Regions from separate parts of the Dietzia sp. DQ11-44 genome, predicted to be linked through region 1. Evidence: predicted binding sites of a transcription regulator. Region 1 holds the regulator's gene; the other holds the start of a gene.
The links. The regulator LexA, encoded in region 1, represses DNA repair genes until DNA is damaged. The targets are predictions, from matches to a motif close to CGAACANNTGTTCG.

Region 1 (4,696 bases):
ATCGATGACACCGCCCCTGACCGGGCCACACGAGACCATGACCCTTCGGTCGGAGAATTCCAGCTCGAGGAGCGCTCCTCGCTGCGCCGGGTCGTCGGGTTGTCGACCGAACTCCAGGACGTCAACGACGCCGAGTACCGCCAACTCCGCCTCGAGCGGGTCGTGCTGGTCGGGGTCTGGACCGAGGGCACCGCCGCCCAGGCGGAGGCCGCGATGGCCGAGTTGGCACAGCTCGCCGAGACCGCAGGCTCCGAGGTCTGCGACGCGCTGATCCAGCGCCGCGACAAGCCGGACCCCGCCACCTACATCGGTTCGGGGAAGGCCAAGACCCTGAAGGACGTGATCACCGCGACGGGGGCGGACACGGTGATCTGCGACGGCGAGCTCACGCCGGGTCAGCTCATCGCGCTCGAGAAGGTCGTCAACGTCAAGGTGATCGACCGCACCGCGCTGATCCTCGACATCTTCGCCCAACACGCGACCAGCCGTGAGGGTAAGGCCCAGGTGTCCTTGGCGCAGATGGAGTACATGCTCCCGCGACTGCGTGGCTGGGGTGAGGCACTCTCCCGGCAGGCGGGTGGCCGGGCGGGCAGCAACGGAGGCGTCGGACTCCGTGGTCCCGGTGAGACCAAGATCGAGACGGACCGCCGCCGAATCAGGGAGCGCACGGCGAGGCTGCGCCGTGAGATCAAGGGCATGAAGCAGGCCCGGGACACCAAGCGGCATCGCCGTCGCGCCACCCCGGTGCCGTCGATCGCGATCGCCGGGTACACCAACGCCGGGAAGTCGAGCCTGCTCAACCGCTTGACCGGTGCGGGCGTACTGGTCCAGAACGCTCTGTTCGCCACGCTGGACCCCACCACGCGGCGGGCCGAGCTCCCCGACGGGCGGGTCGTGGTCTTCACAGATACGGTCGGATTCGTCCGACACCTCCCGACCCAGCTCGTCGAGGCGTTCCGCTCGACGTTGGAGGAGGTCGTGGACTCCGAGTTGCTCCTGCACGTCGTCGACGGATCGGACGCCTTCCCCCTGCGCCAGATCGAGGCCGTCCGCACCGTCATCAACGACGTCGTGGAAGAGCAGAAGGCCGAGAGGCCCCGCGAACTCGTGGTGATCAACAAGGTCGACGTCGCTGACCCGGTGGTGTTGACGGAACTGCACCACGCCCTGCCGGACGCGGTCTTCGTCTCGGCGGCGACGGGTGAGGGGTTCGACGAGCTCCTCGACCGAATAATGCGGGTGGTCGCCTCCGGGGACACGGAGGTCACACTCGAGATCCCGTTCACCCGGGGTGATGTGGTCTCCCGTGTCCACGCGGAGGGCGCCGTGGTGGACGAGGATCACACGAAGGACGGCACGAGGATCGTGGTCCGGCTTCCGGCCTCCGTGGCCGGAGAGCTCGGGGAGTATCGGGTCCCCGGATCCCGTGACGGTGTCGCCTGACCCCGTCGACGGATCAGGCGACACTCGGATCCGGCCGGCTCAGAGCTTGCGGAAGACCGTGACGACCTTTCCGAGGATCGTCGCGTGCTCCCCGGGAATCGGACTGAACGACGGGTTGTGGGGCAGGAGCCACACCCCGCTCGAATCCCGGCGGAAAGTCTTGACCGTGGCCTCCCCGTCGATCATCGCCGCCACGATCTCGCCGTTGTCCGCGACGTTCTGACGGCGCACCACCACGTAGTCCCCGTCACAGATCGCGGCGTCGATCATCGACTCGCCGACCACTCTGAGCATGAACAGGTCCCCGGAACCCACCAGGTCGGAGGGGAGGGGGAAGACCTCCTCCACCGCCTGCTCGGCGAGGATCGGACCGCCGGCCGCGATCCGCCCCAGGACAGGGACGTAGACGGGTTCCACGGCCCCGCTGGGACGCGTCTCCTGCTGGACGGGCGCGCGACGACCTCGGGACCGCTGCCCCGGGACGCCGTGGACGTCGACCGCCCGCGGCTTGTGCGGATCACGGGTCAGGAAGCCCTTCTTCTCCAACGTCCGCAACTGGTGGGCCACCGAGGAGGTCGACTGCAGACCGACGGCGTCACCGATCTCTCGGATGCTCGGGGGATAGCCCCGGTCCTTGACCGTGTCGTGGATGTGCAACAGAACGCTCTTCTGGCGGGTCGTCAGGGCCTCGAAGTCGGGCTTGGGCATGTGGGGGTCCCTTCGGCGAATGGGTGTTCGACGTCGCTATCTGTGTACACCCTACTGCCCGTCGGACGTGAGCGCCACACAGGTGTTCGAAGAAATGTCGCCACGAATGTCGACTCTGTCGGACCCGCGTGATACAACTCTAGGCAGGTTCGGGTTCGAACAGATGTGCACAACAAGGCACACGGGCGTGCGAATGAGGTTCGCACACCGTATCGAGTTGGGAGTTCTCATGACCGTTATGGAGATGCAGCCACGATCGCGTCCCTCCGTGCCCTGGACGGAGGTCTGCGTGACCGATCACGACCGGCCCGTTTCGTCCAGGGTGCGTCCCCGCCCTGATGCCGGGGCCCGTCCCGTCATCCGCACGCTCGACCGGGGGCGCCAGACGGCCACGCGGTCGGTGGCGCCCGGACGGCGAGTGCTCGTCCGCCCCGCGTCCGCGGAAAGGGTCAGGGCATGCGGTAGCGAGGCGAGGTCGAGTGCGCCGGTGGTGGACGATGTGCCGACGTGGGCTCTGGTGGCCTGTGGAATCGTCTTCGGAATCCTGATGCTGCTCGCATTGGCACTCCTGGGCGGGCCCGCCTACGCGTGACCCACGGTATCGCCTCCTAGAATGGACCCGGGACGGCGGCCCGTCGCCCCCGCACCGCCGTCGGCTCCGGCCGGCGGAGCGGTTCGGACCAGGTCGACGAATGGCGAAGCTGGAATGTACTGCCCCATATGTCACCACGAGGACTCACGGGTGATCGACTCGCGGTCGGTCGACGAAGGGCAGGCGATCCGGCGTCGACGCGAGTGCCCCGACTGCGGACACCGGTTCACCACCCTCGAGACCCCGTTGTTGACCGTCCTCAAGCGCAACGGTGTGACGGAGCGTTTCAGCCGCGACAAAGTGGTCCGCGGTGTGCGACGCGCGTGCCAGGGGAGGTCGGTCGACGAGGACGCGCTCCGGCGGCTCGCGCAGCAGGTCGAAGACGCTGTCCGGGCCGGCGGCGCCTCAGAGGTCCCCGCTCACGAGATCGGGCTGGCGATCCTGGGGCCTCTACAAGATCTGGACGAGGTCGCGTATCTGCGATTCGCCTCCGTGTACAAACAATTCAGTTCCGCTGCGGATTTCGAGAGCGAGATCATCGCCCTTCGCGAACGGCACGCTGCTCACTAGTCCCGGTCGTCTCCGCGTCGCACCGGGATCGGCTCCTGTGTACGGGCGGTGTGAGGGCTCAACGCGCGTTCCGCCGGGAGAGCGCGGCGGCGACCGCCTTCTCGATCCTCTCGGCGGAGACCGGGCGCGCGGTACCCAGAGACTGCGCGAAGAGGCCGACACGGTATTCGGCCAACATCCACCGGAGATCCCGGGCTGCCCGCGCCCCACCCGGTCGTCGGCGGAGCGCCGCCGTCGCCTCCGCGACAGTGGCCTCCGACTTCTCCAACCGGGCGGCGAGCTCCCGGTACCTCGACGGTGACTTCTCCGCGAGGTCCAGCCTGAGGTCGATCGCCCTCACGTGGCGTTCCAGTTGCGGGAGGACCTCCGCCGGGTGTCGGGCGAGGAATCCCTTTCCCACGAGGAAGTCCAGAGCGGGCCTGACGTCGTCCGCGAGGTCGCGTGGTACCTGGTCCAGCCGGGCGGAGACCGACTGCGCGGCGACCAACGCCGGAAGGGCGGCGGAGATCGAGGCCGTGATGGCGGCCGGCGCCTCGGATCGCGCGCGCGCTCGCAACTCGTCGAAGTCGTGCACGGTGAGTACCGGCTCTCCTCTGCGTCCGGCGATCAGCCGCCCGCACGCCGCCAGCGCCGCGTCCGAGACCAGTCCATCGGCACCCCCGTGGGGATACTGGGTGAGCGCGAGGCGTTGCTCGACCGGACGACCCCGGACTATCGATGCCGCCGAGATCAGGTCCGCTGAGATCAGGGTCAGTACCGCTGTCGTCTGCGCGGCTCGACGTTCCGTCTCTGTGGCGCAGGCGATCCGGTGGATGCCGTCGGGGCGGACCTGCAGGGCCGGGTAGACCGTCACCTCCACACCGTCGACCGTGCCGGTGATCGAGGGCGACAGGTCCCCGATCGTGTCCGCGGTCCACGCCCGATGAGGTCCGTCATCGGGGACGAGTCTGGAGTTGAGCGTGGCACGGACCTTGTCCACCAACCGACTGCGTAGTGCTCCCAGGTCCGTACCGGCCGCGACGACCTCGTCACCGTCGACCACCTCGAAACGCATGCGGAGATGGTCGGGGAGCTGTTCCGGGTGGAACTCGCGGGGCTCGACGGTCGTGCCTATGCGGGCCGAGAGCGCGGCGGCGAGCGCCACCGGGAGCGGTGCCGACCGCGGGGCGAGGTCACCGGCCAGCAGTGCCGCGTACTCGGCGGGCGGGGAACACAGACGCCTCAGGTACTTGGGGAGCGTCCGGAGCATCTCCGTGTACAGCTCCTCGCGCAGGCCGGGGACGAGCCACTCGAAGCCGGACGTCGCGACCGAGGACAGCTGGGGGAGAGGGATCCGCACGGTGATGCCGTCGGAGTCGACCCCCGGGTCGAACGAGTATCTGA
Region 2 (4,696 bases), on a different contig from region 1:
CCCCGTGATGCCGAACATCCAGATGACCACGCTGCCCCGACCGGACCACCGGAGCGGGCCCCCGCTGCTGCGGGAGACCCTCGGGACGGTGCTCCGCGGCCTGCGGGGCGATTCGGGGCGGACCCTGCGGGACGTCGCCGACGCCGCCCGGGTGAGTCCCGGGTACCTCTCCGAGATCGAACGTGGTCGCAAGGAGGCCTCGAGCGAGTTGCTCGCGTCCATCTCGGGTGCGCTCGACGTCTCGCTCGGCGAGATCCTCATCCGCGCGGCCCTCGAGGTCTCGCCCCCGGGTACCGTCTCGCTCCCGGGCACCGTCGCGGAGCCCGTCCTCGCGGCCTGAGCCCCACCCCGGCAACGCCCGGTGGTCGCCCCCCGACCTTGTTCGGTACCGTGGTACCGACCAGTCGTCCGAATCGGCAGAAGGACACTACGCAGCGATGGCCAATCCGTTCACCAAGGCATGGCGCTACCTCATGGCGTTGTTCGATTCGAAGATCGACGAGAATGCTGACCCCAAGGTCCAGATCCAGCAGGCCATCTCGGACGCGCAGCGGCAGCACCAGCAGCTGTCCCAGCAGGCGGCCGCCGTGATCGGCAACCAGCGGCAGCTGGAGATGAAGCTCAACCGCCAGCTCGCCGACATCGAGAAGCTGCAGGGCTCCACGCGGCAGGCACTGCAGATGTCCGAGCAGGCCCATCAGAACGGCGACACCCAGAAGGCGACCGAGTACGAGAACGCCGCGGAGGCCTTCGCCGCTCAGCTGGTCACCGCCGAGCAGAACGTCGAGGACCTCAAGGGACTCCACGACCAGTCGCTCCAGGCCGCGGCCCAGGCCAAGAAGGCCGTGGAGCAGAACGCGATGGTGCTCCAGCAGAAGGTGGCCGAACGGACCAAGCTGCTCAGCCAGCTGGAGCAGGCCAAGATGCAGGAGCAGGTCAGCGCGTCGCTGCAGTCCATGTCCGAGGTCTCGTCGGGCGGGAACACCCCGAACCTCGACCAGGTCCGCGACAAGATCGAGCGGCGGTACGCCAACGCCCTCGGGTCGGCGGAGCTCGCCCAGAACTCGGTTCAGGGCCGGATGCTCGAGGTCGAGCAGGCCTCGACCCAGATGGCCGGGCACAGCCGTCTCGAGCAGATCCGGGCGTCGATGAAGGCCGAGGGTGGTCAGCTCGGACAGGGGACCGGCTCTGCGTCCCAGCTCCCCCAGGGGCAGCCGCAGTCCGCCACCCCGCCTCAGCAGCAGGCGCAGACCGAACAGCAGTGAGTCGTCCGAGGACGGGCCGCCGGTGAACTATCCGGCGGCCCGTCCTCGTCCGTGGTGAAGGGGCACACGTGACACTGACCGAGTTCAGGGCCCGGACCGTCGAGGCCTTCGGGGACCTGCGGGCCGATCATCTCGTGAGGTCCCATCATCTGGCCGCGTTCGACGGGCGCACCGCCGACGAGGCCATCGACGCCGGTGCCTCCGTCAAGCAGGTCTGGTTGGCGCTGTGTTCGGAGTTCGAGGTTCCCGACTCATTACGCTGACCCCGTGGCGGCGTGTCGTTCGATCTCGAACACGCGTTCGTCTACACTCGGGTCATGTGATGACGGGATGGCCCGTCCACAGGGCGACATCCCTCCACAGTGAAGGGTTGCCGGGCTCGTGCAAGACGTATCTGTCGTACCCGACCCGTAGCGTCCGCGAGCGAGCAGACCACACAGACCGTCCGGCACGACACCGGAGGTCGAGCACGAACGGAGAGCATCATGGCCCCCAAGACCACCGCCAAGTCAGGTACCAGGACGGGCGTGGCCCAGAACCGCGAACAGGCGCTGGAGTTGGCGCTCGCGCAGATCGACAAGACCTACGGCAAGGGGTCGGTCATGCGGCTCGGGGACGACACCCGGCCGCCGGTCCAGGTCATCCCGTCCGGTGCCCTGTCCCTCGACGTGGCACTCGGGATCGGCGGGTTCCCACGGGGCCGCGTCGTGGAGATCTACGGTCCGGAGTCGTCCGGCAAGACGACCGTCGCGCTGCACGCGGTGGCCAACGCGCAGGCCGCCGGCGGGATCGCCGCGTTCATCGACGCGGAGCACGCGTTGGATCCGGAGTACGCCCGCAAGCTCGGCGTGGACACGGACAACCTCATCGTCTCCCAGCCGGACACCGGTGAGCAGGCGCTCGAGATCGCCGACATGCTGGTCAGGTCGGGGTCCATCGACATCCTGGTGGTCGACTCCGTCGCGGCGTTGGTGCCGCGGGCGGAGATCGAGGGCGAGATGGGCGACAGCCACGTGGGCTTGCAGGCGCGACTGATGAGCCAGGCGCTCCGCAAGATGACGGGTGCGCTGCACAACACCAACACCACCGCGATCTTCATCAACCAGCTGCGCGAGAAGATCGGGGTGATGTTCGGCTCGCCCGAGACCACCACGGGCGGTAAGGCGCTCAAGTTCTACGCCTCCGTCCGCCTGGACGTGCGCCGGATCGAGACCCTCAAGGACGGCGCGGATGCGGTGGGTAACCGCACCAAGGTCAAGGTCGTCAAGAACAAGATCGCGCCGCCGTTCAAGATCGCGGAGTTCGACATCCTCTACGGCGAGGGCATCAGTCGCGAGGGATCGCTCATCGACATGGGCGTGGAGAACGGCTTCGTCAAGAAGTCGGGTTCCTGGTTCACCTACGGGGCGGACCAGTTGGGTCAGGGCAAGGAGAACGCCCGCCGGTACCTCAAGGAGAACCCCTCGGTCCGCGACGAGATCGAGCGCAAGATCCTCGACAAGCTCAACATCGGGGCGGGTGCGGAGATCGCGGAGATCGAGGCGGAGTCCGACGAGGACGCGCCCATCGACGTGGTGCCCGTCGAGTTCTGATGAGCGTGCAGGACCCGCGTGCGGCCGAGCGGGGGCAGGGTGTCGACGCGTACGACCTGCGCACCGCGATCGCGGCGGTGGAGGCCAGGCCGTCAAGCAGTTCGGACCTGCCTCCGTTGGCCCCCGAGGCCCACGAGGCCGCGACGGCGGCTCTCCGGCTTCTGCGCCACCGGCCACGGAGCCGACACGAACTGCGGGAGCGGCTTCTGGGTAAGGAGCATGCGCCGGATGCGGTGGACGAGGCCCTGGACAGGGTCCGCGCCTGGGGTCTGCTCGATGACGCGGACTTCGCCTCGGAATGGGTCAGGGGTCGGCGGCGTCGACGCGGACGGTCGCGGGGTGCACTCGAACGCGAGCTGCGCGAGAAGGGCGTCGCCGAGGTGCATATCGCGGGGGCGGTGGCCGGCATCGACGAGGCCGATGACCGACAGCAGGCCACCGACCTCGTGCGCGCGCGGCTCAGCCGCAGCCCGGTCGACCCCGGTCCCGGGGCGGATCTCCAGGGAGAACGGCGCAGGCTGGTGGCGTTCCTCGCCCGCCGGGGCTATCCGACGGGGTTGGCGATGACGGTGGTCGATGCCGAATTGGCGGCCCAGGTGTCGCCCTGAGTACCCTGGCCTGCGTGGATTCTCTCGTGACCGACCTGCAGGCGACGGCCGGAGACACCGGTGTCGAGCGCGTCGAGGGGCGCACGTACCAGGTGCGGACCTTCGGGTGCCAGATGAACGTCCATGACTCCGAGCGGCTCTCGGGCGTGCTCGACGCGGCCGGGTACGTGCCGTTCGAGGGGGAGGCCGATCCCGCCCGGGGCGATCTTCCGGACCTCGTGGTGTTCAACACGTGCGCGGTCCGCGAGAACGCGGACAACCGCCTGTACGGCACGCTCGGCCACCTGCGGCCGTGGAAGGACGCCAATCCCCGACTGCAGATCGCGGTCGGCGGATGCCTGGCACAGAAGGACAAGGACGTCGTGGTCTCACGGGCCCCGTGGGTCGACGTCGTCTTCGGTACCCACAATCTCGGGCATCTGCCCACCCTGCTCCAGCGCTCCCGGCACAACGAGCGGGCCGAGGTGGAGATCGCCGACTCGCTCCAGCACTTCCCCTCGACCCTTCCCGCCACCCGGGAGTCCGCCTACGCCGGCTGGGTCTCGGTCTCCGTCGGCTGCAACAACACCTGCACGTTCTGCATCGTCCCGTCCCTCCGCGGCAAGGAGGTGGACCGGAGACCCGGTGAGGTCCTCGCCGAGATGAAGGCACTGGCGGATGAGGGTGTCCTGGAGGTCACCCTGCTCGGACAGAACGTCAACGCCTACGGGCGGTCGTTCCACGATCCCGCCGAACCATCCGACAGGGGCGCCTTCGCGAAGTTGCTGCGCGCCGCCGGTCGGGTCGAGGGCATCGAGCGGATCCGGTTCACCTCACCACATCCCGCGGAGTTCACCGACGACGTGATCGAGGCGATGGCCGACACCCCCGCCGTGTGCCCGCAGCTTCACATGCCCCTGCAGTCCGGCTCGGACCGTGTCCTGCGCGCGATGCGCCGTTCGTACCGGTCGGAGCGCTTTCTGGGCATCCTGGACAGGGTGCGGGCCGCGATGCCGCACGCGGCCATCACCACGGACATCATCGTCGGATTCCCCGGGGAGACCGAGGAGGACTTCCAGGCCACCCTCGACGTCGTGGAGAAGGCGCGGTTCACGAGCGCGTTCACCTTCCAGTACTCACCGCGACCGGGGACTCCGGCGGCGACGATGACCGACCAGATACCCAAGTCCGTCGTGCAGGAGCGCTACGAGAGGCTGATCGACCTGCAGGAGCGGATCACCCTCGAGGAGAA

Region 2: recA (recombinase RecA) is a predicted target of LexA. The motif match lies at 1,555-1,568, and genes of this name have one in related genera.

Annotation. Positions count from the first base shown of each region.
Region 1 covers NZ_JAALEC010000050.1:3,152-7,847, forward strand. The annotation lists gene hflX (GTPase HflX) at 1-1,443, shown strand, start outside; gene lexA (transcriptional repressor LexA) at 1,483-2,151, opposite strand; gene nrdR (transcriptional regulator NrdR) at 2,858-3,313, shown strand; gene hrpA (ATP-dependent RNA helicase HrpA) at 3,372-4,696, opposite strand, start outside.
Region 2 covers NZ_JAALEC010000126.1:198-4,893, forward strand. The annotation lists gene G6018_RS03840 (helix-turn-helix transcriptional regulator) at 8-340, shown strand; gene G6018_RS03845 (PspA/IM30 family protein) at 438-1,265, shown strand; gene G6018_RS03850 (DUF3046 domain-containing protein) at 1,334-1,528, shown strand; gene recA (recombinase RecA) at 1,751-2,857, shown strand; gene G6018_RS03860 (regulatory protein RecX) at 2,857-3,465, shown strand; gene miaB (tRNA (N6-isopentenyl adenosine(37)-C2)-methylthiotransferase MiaB) at 3,492-4,696, shown strand, end outside.